One region of the Lactobacillus johnsonii genome, then DNA from elsewhere that is predicted to be linked to it. Evidence: riboswitches for the same ligand, from Rfam matches in the RefSeq annotation. Region 1 holds a riboswitch; the other holds the start of a gene.
The links. A riboswitch is a leader RNA that binds a small molecule or an ion and turns the genes downstream of it on or off. The one in region 1 is predicted to bind fluoride.
Positions count from the first base shown of each region.

Region 2: linked by a shared signal. The riboswitch ahead of H0I41_RS06405 (Cof-type HAD-IIB family hydrolase) and the one ahead of eno (phosphopyruvate hydratase) in region 1 are both predicted to bind fluoride.

Region 1 covers NZ_CP059055.1:946,456-954,875, reverse strand. The annotation lists partial or broken gene H0I41_RS04470 (ATP-binding cassette domain-containing protein) at 1-1,077, shown strand, start outside; gene H0I41_RS04465 (nitroreductase family protein) at 1,142-1,624, opposite strand; gene H0I41_RS04460 (MFS transporter) at 1,803-2,984, shown strand; gene eno (phosphopyruvate hydratase) at 3,074-4,360, opposite strand; fluoride riboswitch at 4,436-4,498, opposite strand; gene H0I41_RS04450 (ATP-binding cassette domain-containing protein) at 4,565-6,148, opposite strand; gene H0I41_RS04445 (ATP-binding cassette domain-containing protein) at 6,151-7,740, opposite strand; partial or broken gene H0I41_RS04440 (SPFH domain-containing protein) at 8,044-8,420, shown strand, end outside.
Region 2 covers NZ_CP059055.1:1,337,905-1,346,324, forward strand. The annotation lists gene H0I41_RS06380 (alpha/beta fold hydrolase) at 1-188, opposite strand, end outside; gene H0I41_RS06385 (hypothetical protein) at 191-898, opposite strand; gene H0I41_RS06390 (DUF4097 family beta strand repeat-containing protein) at 1,010-2,227, shown strand; gene crcB (fluoride efflux transporter CrcB) at 2,282-2,641, opposite strand; gene H0I41_RS06400 (fluoride efflux transporter FluC) at 2,638-3,027, opposite strand; gene H0I41_RS06405 (Cof-type HAD-IIB family hydrolase) at 3,020-3,835, opposite strand; fluoride riboswitch at 3,924-3,986, opposite strand; gene glmM (phosphoglucosamine mutase) at 4,015-5,370, opposite strand; gene H0I41_RS06415 (CdaR family protein) at 5,395-6,363, opposite strand; gene cdaA (diadenylate cyclase CdaA) at 6,360-7,208, opposite strand; gene H0I41_RS06425 (ABC transporter substrate-binding protein) at 7,249-8,322, opposite strand; gene H0I41_RS06430 (ABC transporter permease) at 8,319-8,420, opposite strand, start outside.

The DNA.
Region 1 (8,420 bases):
GATATTCAAAATAAAGCTAGCATTTGGGAAGAAAAAAATGCCGAATACACTCAAGCCGTTACCGATGCTATTAATGGTTCGAAAACAGCGATGCTCTATGATGTTGAAATGCCGCTTGTTTCTTATGTAATCAAACAAGCAAAACAAATGGAGAATGCATTGCGTTCTTTGAACTATACCCAGGGAGCTATTTCTACTTTAATTATTACAATAGCAGATATCTTCAGCTTTATCGTTCCATTTTTAGTTGGGGCCATTCTAATGTTCAATGGCCAAATTGGCGCTGGTACATTAGTCATGATTGTTCAATTATCTAATGACTTTATTAATCCAATTACAATGATTTTTGATCAGATTAACCAAATACGTTCTACTAAACCAATCTGGGACAAAATCGAAAAGGCACTACACTCAAAAAATACATCCCCTACCTCATCTTTTTTATCCTTCAATCAATTAAAGATTGAAAATTTAACATATATTGTGAATGATAAATCAATTTTAAACGATGTATCCTTTACGCTTGAAAAGAACGAAAAAATATTACTAATGGCTCCAAGTGGTTTTGGTAAAACTACTCTCTTACGCTTGTTAGTAGGACAGCTTACTCCAACTTCTGGTTCAATCATTATCGATGATCAACATATAGAAGATAACTGGAACAAAGCACATGAATATTTCGGTTATATCAACCAAAAGCCATTTATATTTGATCGGAGTTTACTTTTTAACTTAACTTTAGGTTAAAAATATTCAAAAGATGAATTAATGAATGCGATTCAATTAGCCGGACTGACAGAATTAATTGACAGCAAAGGATTTGACTATCGAGTTGGTCAAAATGGTAATAATCTTTCTGGAGGACAAATTCAGAGAATTGAAATTGCTCGAGCTATTTTAGCTAAAAGACCAATTTTACTTGCTGATGAAGCAACCAGTGCGTTAGATAATAAACTTTCATTGCAAATTCATAAAACACTTCTAACTAATCCTAACTTTGCAGTAATTGAAGTAGCCCATAAAATTTCTGATCAAGAAAAGAAACTTTTCGATAAAATTATTGATTTAAGTAAATAAAATATAGTTAAAAAGGTACAGCCACTATATATAGCGTCACTGTACCTTTTTACTATATTTTCACTTATTTTCTAACCACTTTATAACGATTACGTCTATCTTCTACTTGTTCTTTGTCGGCTGGATAACCAATTGGCACAAGCACAGTAGGTTCATAACCCTCATCCATTCCCAATTCTTTTTGAAGTTCAGGAAACTTATTTAGTGCAAATACTCCACCCATTACATAAACTGATCCTAAACCTAAATCTGCCGCTTCTACCATTACATTCTCAGCTGCTACAGAAGCATCCCTTTCACCAAATTGACTGTCCTTTTTAGTATTAATCATAAATATCAGTGGCGCATTGTAACAAGAATTGTTTGTATTATCTTCTATCTTTTTAAGTAGTTCTGGGCTTGTAATGACACTAAGTTCCATGACATCCGTTTGATGCATGGCACAAGGTGAAGCTTGAAACGCATTAATTAGTTTTTGAATTTTTTCTTCATCTATTTTTTCATCAGTATATTTTCTAACTGCTTCTCTTTCAAAAATTGCGTTCATAATTTTCTCCTTTTAAGGTGAAACTATTTACCATCTATATAAGTTTATTTTACTCTCTCATAGAGAAATTGTAATAAAAGATCATTAATTGAAGCTTTTGATAGTTATTTTTTCTTCTTCTACCTATCTTTGTTAGAATGACGGTGAAAGCAATATTGTCAAAGAAAGGACGATAATTATGGATATTGAAAAAGAGGTATCTAAGCCAATATTTAAAGCCACTTTACTAGCAATTTCTCTCTTTATTATGATGCCCTCTGTTATTTCCCCGGCTCTTCCTCTAATCGAAAAGGCATTCCCTAATATTCCTCGTGTTACTGTTGAATTACTTACTACTATTCCCAATTTTGGAGAAATATTTGGTCTTTTAATAAATCCTTTTCTAGTTAAAAAAATTGGTAGAAAAAATGTAATTTTAGTTGGATTAGCTCTTGTTGGAATTTGTGGAACATTACCAGTAATTATTAATAGTTTTTGGCTAATATTTATTCTCCGCATCTTACTTGGTTTAGGGATTGGGATTTATAACTCCTTAGCCGTAAGTTTAATTATGATGATTTATGAAAATAGTAAAACTGAACTCAATCGCCTATTAGGGTTCCAAAACATTATGAACGATGTGGGCTACATCGCTTCTGCCTTTATTATTTGTTATCTAGTAACATTATCTTGGCACGCTGTTTTCTGGGTATACATTCTTGCCATTCCCGTATTTTTTATGTTTGAACACTTTATTAAAGTTCCTAAGAAAACTAAGCATTCTTCTGGAAAACATTTTTCTCTTTCTAATATAAAACAAGCTTTTAATCCAAACATTATTTACCTTAGTATTCTTACCCTACTAATTTACATTTTCTACATGGCTCTTGCTTACAAACTTCCTAGTTTCATAGTAGATTTCCATTTAGGAAATGAAAGTATGGCTTCATTAATGCTAGCAATAATTGCTATTACTGGTATTCCATGTGGCATCGCATTTAATTGGCTTTATACTAAACTACACAAGTGGGTATGGATTCTATGTATGCTTTTAAATGCACTTGGATTTTACTTAATCAGTAGTGCAAGAAATACCTATGTGCTAGTAGTGGGATGTATTGTACTTGGAGCAGGTTTTGGAATTGTGATGCCATACATCTTTAAGGCTATCTCCTTAAGTGTTCCTGACCAATTAAGTAATCTTGCTACTACGTTATGCTTAATTATGATGGACATTGGTGCTGTAATTTCTCCATTTGTTATTTCAATCATCGCTAAGAATTCAGATAAAGCTCTACTTTCCTCAGCTATCTTCTTTGGAATCGTAACCTTAATTGAAATTGCTAGAAATATGTACGCCAATCTAAAACATAAGTATTAAATACTTTAATATTAATCTAAAAAATGCTGCTGAATCTAAAGGTTATTAGGCCTTGATTTAGCAGTATTTTTTATCACTCAAACTTTTAACTAATCAAAATCTACATTATTTGGAAAATGATTCAATCTTTCATTTTCAACACCGATTTGATTTTCAATCTCAAGTAATCGATTATATTTCTCTACTCTTTCTGATCTTGCTGGTGCCCCAGATTTCAGTTGACCTGCATTGGTAGCAACTGTAAAGTCAGCAATAAATGTATCACCTGTTTCACCGGAACGGTGAGATACCATCGTTGTCATATTGTTCTTTCTAGCTAAACGAATTGTTTCAAGAGTTTCTGTAATAGTACCTATTTGATTAAGTTTAATTAAAATAGAGTTACATAATTTATCCTTAATCGCTTTTCTAACAAGTTTAGGATTGGTGCATACATTATCATCCGCAACGACTTGATGAGTAGAGCCAAATTTAGCAGTAAATTTTTCAAAGTTCTCCCAATCGTTTTCATCAAAAGGATCCTCGCAAGAAATAATCTCTGGGAATTCTTTTAATAATTTATCATAATATTGAAGCATTTCTTCCCCATTCCAGATATGACCTTCGAAATGATATTTTCCATCTTCAGTATTATAGAAAGAACTTGCTGCAGCATCAAAAGCAATTGCAATGTCTTTTCCAGGTTTATAACCTGCTTTAATAATAGCTTTTCGCAGCATCTTTAAGGCTTCTTCAGAACTATTAAGGTTTGGAGCAAAACCACCTTCATCTCCCAATCCAGTTTCAAATCCAGCTTCTTCAATTACAGCTTTTAATGCATGGTATGTGTTAACTATCTTTTCAAAACCATCACGGAATGAATTTTTAGCAACAGGAGTAATCATAAATTCTTGAATATCAATTCCATTATCAGCATGCTTCCCTCCATTAATTACATTATGAAAAGTTTGTGGCATTTCTAACTCACATCCCCCAAGATAACGATATAGTGGTTCATCTTTTGACCTAGCTGCTGCGCGTGCAATTGCCATTGAAGTACCTAAGATTGCATTAGCTCCTAATTTAGCTTTATTTAGGGTTCCATCTAGTTTAATCATTGTCCGGTCAATCTCTGCCTGATTGTAAGGACTCAAGCCCTTAAGAGCATCATTGATTGGACCATTTACATTTGTAACAGCTTGAGTTACTCCCTTTCCTTGAAGACGGTTGCCGCCATCCCTTAATTCAACGGCTTCTTTTTCACCTGTTGAAGCGCCCGAAGGAACTTCAGCTTTAGCTACTGTCCCGTCAGATAAATAAGCATGAACTTCTACAGTTGGATTGCCTCTTGAATCAAAAATCTCTAATGCTCTAACTTTTTCTACATAAACAGTCATTTCAAATACCTCCTGATATACAAAAAAGAGCAAAATAAATACGACCCCTACCACCCGCTACTCAAAAAGAGTTTGTAGGAAGTAGACGTCGTTAGATTTTGCTCAGTTTAATTGGTGAACGTCATCACCTATTCAATTTACACTTTCATCATACCAGCATTCTTTTTAAATGCAAGAGATAATACAAAATAATTCCACTTATCGTCAATCTTTAACTAAATGAATTTCACGATCAAATAATGCACGCATCTCTTGATTAAAATTATGTGCTATAAAAATAATTGTCTCTTTTCCCTTAACTAAATTCTTTAAAATATTCATGGTTGCCTTTTGATCTATCGCACTAGTTCCTTCATCAATCAAAATTATGTCACTTCCATGTACTTTAGCCCGGGCTAGAACAATTTTTTGTCTCTGACCGCCCGAAATATTTAGTTTATCTAGATTTAATTGATGCTCTAATCCTTCCTTGAATTTAGAAATATCATTAGCGAAATTAACCTCTTTGATTATAGGCTCTACTTGAGAATTTAATTTTGAATTAAACATAGTAATGTTTTCTTCAATCGTTCCAGGAAATAGATTTGGATCTTGTGGAATATAGCCAATCTTCGACATATCAGGATTAATTTCTTTTCCATCTTTATCTTTAAAAATAATTGATCCTTGTGTCGGTTTTATTGAACCTAAGATCAATTTAAACAAGGTAGATTTCCCAGCTCCGGAATCCCCAGTTAACAAAATTTTTTCTCCAGATTTTATTTGAATATCAGGAAAACTTAACTTCTCACCATTTGGAAAAGCTAAAGCTAAATTCTCAGTAGAAATTAGAGCTGGCTTTTTCTTCTGAATATTTGAATTATTCTGTAGTGGTGCAGAATCACCACTAATTTGGTCCATTAGTTCTTCAGAAGATTTCATAAAGCTCAATGCTTGGATCATTTGTTGCAAGCCAATGGAAATATTAGCTGCAAAATTTTGTACTGACATGATTGCACCAAAAAGTACTTGTCCTTGAGTGATCATGTATCCAGTCAGAGAAAGAAGGATTAATTGTCCTATTGAGTTACATAATCCATTTATTACAATTAGTTCTTGCTGGGTACCCGTTTGATGAACATGCGCTTTTTCAATCTTATTAGCTGCCTGGCTCTGAACTTGAAATAGCTTGGCACCAGCAAAATATCTACGTAATTCTTCAACTCCAGAAAACCATTTTTCCAACACATCTAAATAATGTTTATTTTGAACAGAAACATTGGTTGTCGCCTTTTCCATCTTTTTCTGAACAAGTTTAGGAATATAGTAAGATGCAATATCAATCAAAATACTTACAACAAAAATTTGCCAATGAATTGTGAGTAAGGCAACTAAAGCACCAACAAACATTGTTCCATAAAAAGGAACGATAATGTACCAATCAAAATAATTTTCTCTTACCATCTCAAGGTCGTTAGTCATTTGATTTTGAGCCGCAGCTATTTTGTGATACTTATTGTCCTTAAAGTAATGACTAGCAAGATTATTACGAATTTTTTTATTATATTCCTCTTCTTGAATGCGAGTAACAAACTGAATGTAATAAATTAAGCCTTGGGCTGCTAAATATAAGACTCCGATAGCAAGACTTGTCCATAACACTCCCATCCAGTTTTTATTCTTGATGAAAGTTAACCAATACATTTGGACATATCCTGCACCAATTGCGCCCAATCCAGAAATAATGGATAAAAAATTGATATAAATAAATCTAAGGTAGTTTGTCTTGATAAATCCCTTAAAGCTCATCCCTAATCACCTCCATTTTTCAAGCTGATTTTTCGATCAAACAGGTTCTCTAGCTCATCATTAAAATTATGGGCAATCATGACAATAGTAGTTTCCTGATCAAGTAAATTTTCCAAAATTTTCTTTGTTGCCTTACTGTCAATTGCACTTGTTCCCTCATCAATAAAGAGCCATTTTGATCCGGCTAAAATTGCTCTTGCCAAAACGATTTTTTGCTTTTGTCCTCCTGATAGATTTCCTTCATCTAAATTAATTTCATGCTTTAAACCAGCTGGGATTTTTTTAAGATCATTTTCAAACTCAACTTGTTTAACTACTCTTTTTACTTTCTCATCAAGCTTTGAATTGAACATTGTCATATTATTTTCAATAGTATCAGGAAAAAGAGTATTATCTTGTGCTACATATCCAAGTTCATCCCGATTGAGTTTAATTTCTTTACCATTCTTATCTTCAAAAATCACTTGGCCCCTAGTTGGTGATAATTTACCTAAGATCAGCTTAAATAAAGTCGATTTTCCACTACCACTATCGCCTATTACTAAAACTTTTTCACCACTTTTAATAGTTAAATCTGGATAAGAAATAAGTTCACCATTCTTAAATTGATGCTGTAGGCCCTTTATCTGTAATTTAGCTACTTTTTTATCTTGATGCTCATTTTGTAAAGGTGCGCTCGCGCCTTCTAAGGAGGTTATTTTTTCATTTAATTTCTTTGATGATTTAATTAGATTCCACTGAGCAGCAAATTGTGCAGTCCCATTCATAACTGTTGAACAAAATTGAATTGTTGTAATAACGGCACCAAAGACTATTTGCCCATTAAAGTATAAATATGCAGCCAGAATCATCAAGATTATCTGTCCACCTATATTAACAATAGAGGTAGCTAAGTCGGCAATAGCAATAGTTGCACCTTGGTGAATAGCAGCCTTTTTATAATTATCAGCAGTTTGATTCATGGAGTCAGAATAAATTCTAAAACTACTATATCTTCTTAATTCATCTAAGCCATTAATCCAGTTTGAAATCGCTTTTAAAAGTTTTTCATTTCTTTTAGTGACTTCAATCGTGGCATTTGAACTCATATTTTCAAATGCCTTTGGCAACAAAAGTGAAACTAAAGTTAGGATAAGCGTTAATAAAACTAAGCTCCAATTGTAAGAAAATAACACTACTATTGAAAAAATAACCATTAACCCATCTAAGAAGGCAGCTTTAATTGGCTTTAAATAGTTTCTAGTTAATTGATCCAAGTTAGCAGCTAAATTATTTTGAACTGATGCTGTATCATCAATTTGCTTCTTAAACAAATATAAGCTAATCTTTTTTCTTATTTGATGTAAGTAACCTTGACTCTGTTTACTGTACAAGTAGTCCGAACCCGAACCCAATAATAACCGGCAAATATCACAGAGCCTTGATAAAGCAATAAAGATTACAAAGCCTAAAAAATTCAAATTCTTTAAATTATTAAATGCCGGTGTCATCAAATACTGAGAAAGGGTATCTATTACAGCAGCAAGTATTATCATTAACAAAATTAGAATAAAGCGACCTTTATTTATTCTAAATATTCCGCTTAGCTTCATCCTTAACCTCTCCTTTTAATCTTTTATTTATATTTTAATATTACTGCGCAGGTTTTAATTTACAAGCTATTTTTATTAAGTGGTCAAAAAGATAAACTAAGATGCAAAATTATACAAGTTAAGTGGCATAGATCGCCAAGTACGTGCATTTTCACTGAAAAAACTATAGTAGTATTTTTTATGCTTACATAAAGTTATTGCTTAAAAGTTACTATCGATACAACAAAAATGATTAAATAATCTTTCATTTTTACTTAAAGTATTAGATAATATCATTAAATTCAATTAATGGAGGCTATAGGGATGACGTATGTTTTTATAGGAGTAATTATTTTATTAATTCTTATCTATTTTTTATGTGGTTTGCGAATCGTACCGCAAAATTATGTCGGTTTAGTCGAAACGTTAGGTAAATACTCTAGGACGGTTAAAGCGGGTTTAGTTTTTATTTGGCCAATTTTTCAAAGCTTGAGAAAGGTAAGCTTAGCTTTGCAGCCTTTAGAAATTTCTAAATATCGTATTATCACTAAGGATAATGCTGAAATCACAACCAGCCTAACCTTAAACTATCTTGTCACTGATGCATACAAGTATTTTTACAACAATACTGACTCCGTTGAATCGATGGTGCAATTAATTCGTGGTCATTTACGTGATATTATCGGACGAATGGAATTGAA
Region 2 (8,420 bases), 390 kb from region 1:
GTTCGTTGGCTTTTTCCCATATTTCTGTGATCATAAGTTAAAACTTGATACCCTAATTTATTTAAAAATGGGACTTGTGCTGACCATATTTCTTGATAGGCTCCAAAGCCGTTAACCAAAACAATAGTTTTTCCTTTTCCCGTTAACTGGTAATTAATTTCTACATTATCACTTGTCTTAAATAGCATTTTTATTCCTGCTCCTGCTTAATTTTAATAAATAGACAGCCTACAGCCGCAATAATTGCGGTAATTAAAGCTTGTGTTAATCCACTGCTTAGGCTTACATTAATTCCGCTATACACACTTTCATGCAGCGAACTCGTGGCAATCTGGGCTGCATAAGATAAAACACCATATGATCCAATAGCCGCAATTAAAAGTGGAATAAGGGCTACTTTTTTTCCAAACAAAGCTAAAGCCATTGCCAAAATATATAGTCCAATCAACAAGAAGTAAATTAAATGATAAATCTCAGCAGCCTGTTTTACCGAATCAGAATTTTGCCTCAACTGTTCATTTACCAATTGTAATATGACTTGATTAAAAACTTGCTCCTGCTGCGTATCATTCTTTAAATTCAGATCAACATCCGTTAACTTATCATTAGCCAAATAATTGGTGCTTAATTGATTTAATCCTTGATAAGATGTCTTTAATTCGATATTTTTAGGCAACTGCGACAAGAGTGTATCTTCAATACCTGAATCTTGCAGAAAACTAACACCCATTTGTAAATCACTATTATTTGCTTGATCAACCACCTTATTAATAGAACTTTTTACTAAGCCGGCTGTGCTGTCTACTTTTAATTCTACGGGACTAGTTAAAGTTAAACTCAATGATATATAGATGAGCCCAACTACAACCAATCTCCAAATCCATTTTACAAATTTCAATTTTTTCTCCTAATGAAAATTTTAAGATTATTTTTTACACTTAATAAAGTAAATCCATAGATTTTTTAGTGCTATATAATAAAAGTGTAACAAATATCAAAGGAGTTCAGCATGATTGATGAAAAACTAAAAGAATTTTTCAATAAATTTCCTCATATTAAAGAAAATAAGCCTTTACAAAATACTTTAAGTAAAAAAATTAAAAACTTAATAAAAAAAGAAATTCAGCATGGTGCCAGTCAATTTGAAGCAGAACAAAAAGCACTTTTAAATTTAACGGATCTTGATACCATGCTTTCTCAACTAAAATCTTTAGAAGAAAATGACTATGTAAAATATAATGATTTTTTCGCCAAAATTTTCGATTCAAAACTAGTCAATGAACTAAAGATAAAATTAAATCAAATTGATGAAATTCATCTTAACTATCGCTTGGGTGATATTTTAGTTTTACCAACCAATTCTTCCCAACTAATCGTACATGACTTTATGTCTCGCGATATTAAAAACCTACACTCAACAGTTGAAAAAGTTGGAAATGTTTTAAAAATTACCCAAGGCCCTCGCAAACTAGTTGGTATTTTTAAAAATAAAACTTTGCTATTTTTACCTAAAGAGTTCACTGGTTTTCTAACTATTCGCAGTCAAAGTGGGGATGTCTATATTAATAAGATTTCTAATTATTGTATGGTAGATGTAACTGCGGTTTCAGGAGATTTTCTATTAGCTCACTCTACTCTTAAACGAGTACAAGCAGACTTAAAATCCGGAGACATTGTCATTTCTAATACTTCCGCTAATGTCTTTCATGTTAATGGTCACTCAGGAATGCTGGACAGTAATGATGTGAATGCAAAAGAAGAAATATCTTATCACACAATCAGTGGAAATATGGAATTAGAAAATATTAATACTAAAAATTTTTTTGTGGATACTAAAAGTGGCAAGATCGCCGTAAATGGGCTTACAAGTGAGAATATAGATTTAGTAACCGATACCGGATTAATGCTTCTAAATAATCTTACTGGAGGTGGTAATATTAAATCTGATATGGGGAAAATTAACTTATCACTGGCTGAAAAGTCTAAATTTAATTTATCAATTCAAAGTAAAGTTGGTAATATATCGGTTAATGTCCCACCGGCAATATTTTTCAAATTCAAAATTAATACCAAAAAAATTGGTCCAACTGATTTTCCTCTTGATGCCATTATTTACGGAAACGATGATTACGATAAAATTGAAGGCTATGTTGGTAAGGAAGATTCAACTAATTTAATTGATATTTCAAGCAAAGTAGGAAAAGTTTCGATTAAAAATCAAAATTAATAACTATCAAAAAAAGAATGTATCGGAATCTGATACATTCTTTTTTATTGAGATCTAAATCAAAGTATCTACTTTATATCCTAAAAATACTAAAATTAAGCCACCACCATATGATAGCAATGCATATAGGGTGAATACACTGTAATTACGATCTCGCCAATGAGACAGCAATTCAACGTTTAACGTTGAAAATGTTGTATAACCGCCTAATACTCCTGTTCCAATCAAAGCATAGATAAAGGGTGAGAATTTACGAGAAAAAATAAATCCCAATAAAAATGCTCCTGTAAGATTTATTAATAGCGTTGCGTACGGAAATTTCTCAGACCAATGTTTTTTACCATAGTTAGTAATGCCATATCTTAAAATTGCTCCCCAAATAGCTCCGAATCCGGCTGTTAAAACTGTTATCATGCTTTTTCTGCCAACTTTCTACCTGTTCTTTTACCTACTAACATTCCCAAATAAGCAAATAAAAAACCAATAAAGATCGAACTAAAGAAATAAATAGTTGCTTGACTATTCATCCCACTTTCTAATTGCTTAAGAGTATCTAAATTAAAACTTGAAAAAGTAGTAAAGGAACCAACAAATCCTGTACTTAGTCCAGTAACTAGCCAATCTCTTCCTTCTCGGTATTCAACAAAAAAATAAGTAAAAAATGCTAATAAAAAGCAGCCGATAATATTAGCAGTCAAAGTTCCAGTCTGTGACCAGATTAAATTTAAATAGGCTCGCAGTCCACCTCCAAAAAAAGCAAAAATCCCTACACTTAAATAATTTTTCAATCGTCTATTCATTAAAAACCAGCCTTCTTAATGCATACGCTATTCCGTCTTCATTATTTGTTTTAGTTATAAAATTAGCACGCTTTTTTATCTCAGAAACCGCGTTTCCCATAGCTACTTTATAGAATACCGGCACATCAAACATAGAAATATCATTAGTTTGATCACCAAAAATCATTACTTCATCTTCTTTTAAATTTAGTTTTTTAGCTAACTCTTTTAACGCATTTCCTTTAGATGCATGCTTAGAATTAATCTCAATCAAAGTTTCATCTGAAGTTGAGACATTATATCTTTCAAATACTTCCTCTGATAAATTCCCATAAATATTCTTCATTTCAGCTGGAGATCCTGAAAACATTGCCTTAGTAAATTTAATATCTTCTGAAATATCTTTTAGTTCAGAAACCTCTATTGGCATTCTTGTTAGCCAACTTTCACGTGATAGATAATAGTTAATAAAATGATCTAATGTAATAAACTTATCTCTTACTTCAATATGAAAATTTGCTTGTAATTTATCAGCAATCTTTTCAAAAAAGATAAAATCATTATAGCTTAACAGTTCTTCAACGATTGCTTTTCCTTGAGAATTTAACACTAAAGCTCCATTAAATGCAACCACATACTGAGTAGAATCCTTTAAGTCCAATTCATTAAGATAGTCCTTAATACCTGGAAATGGTCTACCTGAGCAAGGAACTATTTTTATTCCCATCTTTGATGCCTTTTGAAGTGCTTGCTTGGTTTTAACACTTATTTCTTGTTTATCATTTAATAATGTTCCATCAAGATCTACAGCAATTAATTTTATATTCATTAGCTTTTCTCCTTATGTAATCGGTTACTCTCCTTTCTATTATACAAAAAATGCATAAAAAAAGACGACACTACCTCCCTGTTGATCCAAGAAAGTAGGCGTCGTCAGATATTAATCGGTTAAATTGGTGAACACCATCACCATATTAAATTTTAAATAAAGCCAAAAATAATTAGTTTTTAGTTTGAACCCATTTCTTCTTCAACAACCTTAGCAACTTCTTCACAGTACTTGTCAGCTAATTCTTGTGTTGGAGCTTCAGTCATTACACGAAGCAAACTTTGAGTTCCAGATGGACGAACAAAAATACGTCCTTCATCACTTAATTCTTTTTCAACCTTTTCAATGGCTTCAGTAATGCGTTTATGTTCTTTCCAGTCTTTTTTATTTTCAACAGGAACATTAATTAAACGTTGTGGGTATTCTTTAAAGTCACTCAATAATTCACTGAGGGATTTACCGGTATCCTTCATTACATATAATAAATGTAATCCCGTAAGCATCCCATCACCTGTGTTGTGGTAGTCGCTAATAATAACGTGACCTGATTGTTCTCCACCAAGATTATAACCATTAGCTCTCATTTCTTCTGAAACATAACGGTCACCAACTTGTGTTCTTATATTTTTAAGACCACGTCTTTCCAAAGCCTTTGTAAAACCAAGGTTACTCATTACAGTTGTAACAATTGTATCTTTCTTTAAGCGACCATGATCAGCAAGATATGAGCCAATAACGTACATAATGTGATCACCGTCAACTTCGTTCCCATTTTCATCGACAGCAATACAACGATCAGCATCCCCATCAAATGCTAAACCTAATTGAGCACCTTGTTTTACAACTTCTTCTTGTAATTTCTTAGTATGAGTTGCGCCCACATGATCATTAATGTTTAAACCGTCTGGATGAGTTGCAATGGTAGTAAAGTCAACCCCCATATCAGCAAATAATCTTGAAATCAAAGCACTAGCAGCTCCATTAGCGCCATCTACAACAACTTTAATTCCACTTAATTCTTCTGGTAAAGTATTTTCAATAAATTGTAAGTACTTAGAAGCTCCTTCATGGTAATTTGTTACAGTTCCTAAACCTTCTGCAGAAGGACGTGGAAGCTTATCTTCAGGTGCATCAATCAATTTTTCAATTTCTTCTTCTTTAGCATCAGATAATTTTAAACCATCACTACCAAAGAATTTAATTCCATTATCTTCAACCGGATTATGTGAAGCTGAAATTTGAACACCAGCATCTGCACCTTGTGCACGTACTAAGTAAGAAAGACCAGGAGTAGTAATTACACCAACTTCTAAAACTTCAATTCCGACGGAAAGCAAACCAGAAATCAATGCATACTCTAACATTTGTCCAGAAATACGTGTATCACGAGAAACTAATACCTTAGCTCTTTCTCCATCCTTTTTATCCTTAGTAAGAACGTATCCTCCATCACGACCTAATTTAAAAGCCATCTCTGGAGTTAAGCCAGCATTAGCAACCCCCCGTACACCATCTGTTCCAAAATATTTAAGCATAATTTTTAACAACCTTTCCTTGTTTTATTCTTTTTTAGCAGTAGTATCAGTTACTTTTATATGAACTGGTATCACTGATGGTGATGCCTTAACAACGCCATCTGGCAATTTAAGTGCGACATTTTTCGTAATGTCATGGTTAATACCGCTTAAATCAACCTTTAAAGGAAGAGACGTTATTTTCTTGAGCGTATTTTCATCACCATATATCTCAATATTTTCTTCCTTTGCAGTTAAAGAATAAACATGAGTCGAAGATTCATTCTTCGAAGTTACATTTATTTTAACCTTCTTCTTAGATAAGCTAATTGGGATAGTAATATATGCCGTTACTGGATCCATAACGACGTTAAGCTGATGTCCATCTTTATCAAGTGCTACCAGCATTTCTTCACGTTCAAATGTGCTGTCTATTCCCTTTGGTAAATTTGCCCGAGCTACTACTCGATCAACTTGGTTAACTTCGCTTTTAGCTCCAGTAATATTAACTACTTCTGGATCACTTTTAGCAGTTCCAAGATTATACCCATGAGCTACAGCACTCTTATTATACTCTATTTGTACAGGAAGAGTACGAGATTTTCTCTTTTGAATATTTACGCGTACTTTACTTGGGCTAATATTATAAGTTAATTGACTACTTAAACCATTTACCTTAATTGGTACAGTATGCTCTCCTGTTTTTAAATGGCTTAAATCAATGTAGACACGGAAGTTTTGAGTATTAATAGTAGATGTAACTAAAGCATTCGATCCCTCTAAAGTTAAATTTACTTTTTCAGGATATCCCGTTACATAGTACTTATCCGTATTAACTGAAACTTGTAAGGGTACCTTAATTACCTGGGTTTTAGTTGCAGTTTTTAAGGTTTCTTCACGTCGGCCTTGAGTAACATAACCTTGCTGATTAGATGCTACATAAACAGCTAATAAAATAGCCAAAATCAAAGCAATAATTCGATAGAACCAAGGTTTATCAAAAAACTTTTTCATTTTTTATTTGACCCCCAATTCCAAACATGATTTACAATTCTTTGATACCACTTTGGCTTTTCTTCTTCCTCTTTTGGAACTAATTGAGCATTTAAATATTTCAAATATTCTTCTCTAGTTAGATCAAGCATAAACTGGCTATTACGAGTAATAGTTACTCCACCGGTTTCCTCTGAAACAACGATAGTAATTGCATCGGTAACTTCTGAGATACCAACAGCTGCACGGTGACGTGTCCCAAGTTTTTTAGGAATCATACTATTATCAGAAAGAGGTAAATAAGCTGCAGCAACTGCTATTCGATTATTGCGAATAATTACGGCACCATCGTGCAATGGCGTATTAGGTATAAAAATGTTGATTAATAATTCACCAGTGATATCAGCATCAATTGGAATACCGGTTTCAATATAGTCCTCTAGTCCTGTATTTTGTTGAATCGTGATCAAAGCACCAATTCTTCTTTTTGACATATACTGAATTGCTTTATCTAATTCTCCGATCATCTTTTCAGCAGCTTGCTTTTCAGTCATTGTAGTCCCACCAAAAATTGGTGATCTACCTAAATGCTCTAAGCCACGCCTAATTTCTGGCTGGAAAATAACAATTATTCCAATTACTGACCAAGAAAGAATTTGATCGACAAAATACGTTAACGTATGTAAATGTAACAACCCAGCTACAATTCTGACCAGAATAATTAATGATATCCCTTTAACTAATTGAACTGCTTTGGTCCCTCTTACCAACATAATTAACCGGTAAATAATGTACCATACAATTAAAATATCAATAATATTCATCAGGTTTTGCCAGGTAAATATTTGCTCAATATTAAACTTCATTGCCACCCTCCTAAAATTTAATTATATCTAAACCAAGCTCTTATCGACCATACATTTTAAATTCGAGAAATAGATCATTATATTCTTGAATTTTCTTTGGACCTAAGTCTTGATAAACTTGTAAATTTTTCATTGCTTGTTTACTTGGATAAAATTGTTTATCGTTTTTTATTTCCTTTGGTAATAATTCTTGAGCTTTTACATTAGGGGTTGCATACCCGATATACTCTGCATTCTGAGCAGCATTTTTAGGATCAAGCATAAAATTAATAAAAGCATAAGCACCTTTTTTATTCTTTACGGTCCTAGGAATGACAAAATTATCAAACCATAAGTTTGAGCCTTCAGGTGGCACTACATAATGTAAGTGTTTATTATCGTTTAGCATTGTACGAGCCTCGCCAGACCACGTTACTCCAACAGCAGCTTCATTTTGAATCATATACATTTTTAATTCATCTGAAATAATTGCTTTTACATTGGGGCCGAGACCGTCCAACTTTGTTTTTGCTAATTTTAGATCTAAGGAATTAGTAGTATTCAAAGACTTTCCCATAGACGCTAAAGAGAGTCCCATAATATCTCTAGCAGAATCAACTAATAAAATATTATGCCGATAATCCTTGGACCAGAGATCATTCCAATGCTTTATTTGCCCAGGTTTTACAAATTTATCATTATATACAATCCCTAACGTTCCCCAAAAATACGGAACAGAGTAGGTATTTTTGGGATCAAAAGAGTGATGTAAAAACTCACTCCCAATATTTTTGTAATTTGGAATTTTCTTAGTGTCAATTTTATCAAGTAAGTTAGCTTTACGCATTTTTGAAATCATGTAGTCTGAAGGGACGCAAATATCGTATGCAGTACCACCTTGTTTTATCTTCGTGTACATTGCTTCATTAGAATCAAATGTTTCATAAATTACATGATATCCAGTTTGTTTTTCAAATTTCTTGATTAGCTTGGGGTCAATATAATCACCCCAATTATAGATAATCAAATTTTTATTATTAGTGCTAACACCATTATTATTTAATTGTTTAGCCCCAGCTTCTAAGCCAAAACAAACCAATAGAATAGTCACAATTCCAATTAACAGCTTCTTCATTGTGCACGCCCCTTACCAATATGGGTTTTATGATTAGTAATTACATAATAAATAAGTACTAAAATCATTACAAAAATAAACATCACAGTACTCAAGGC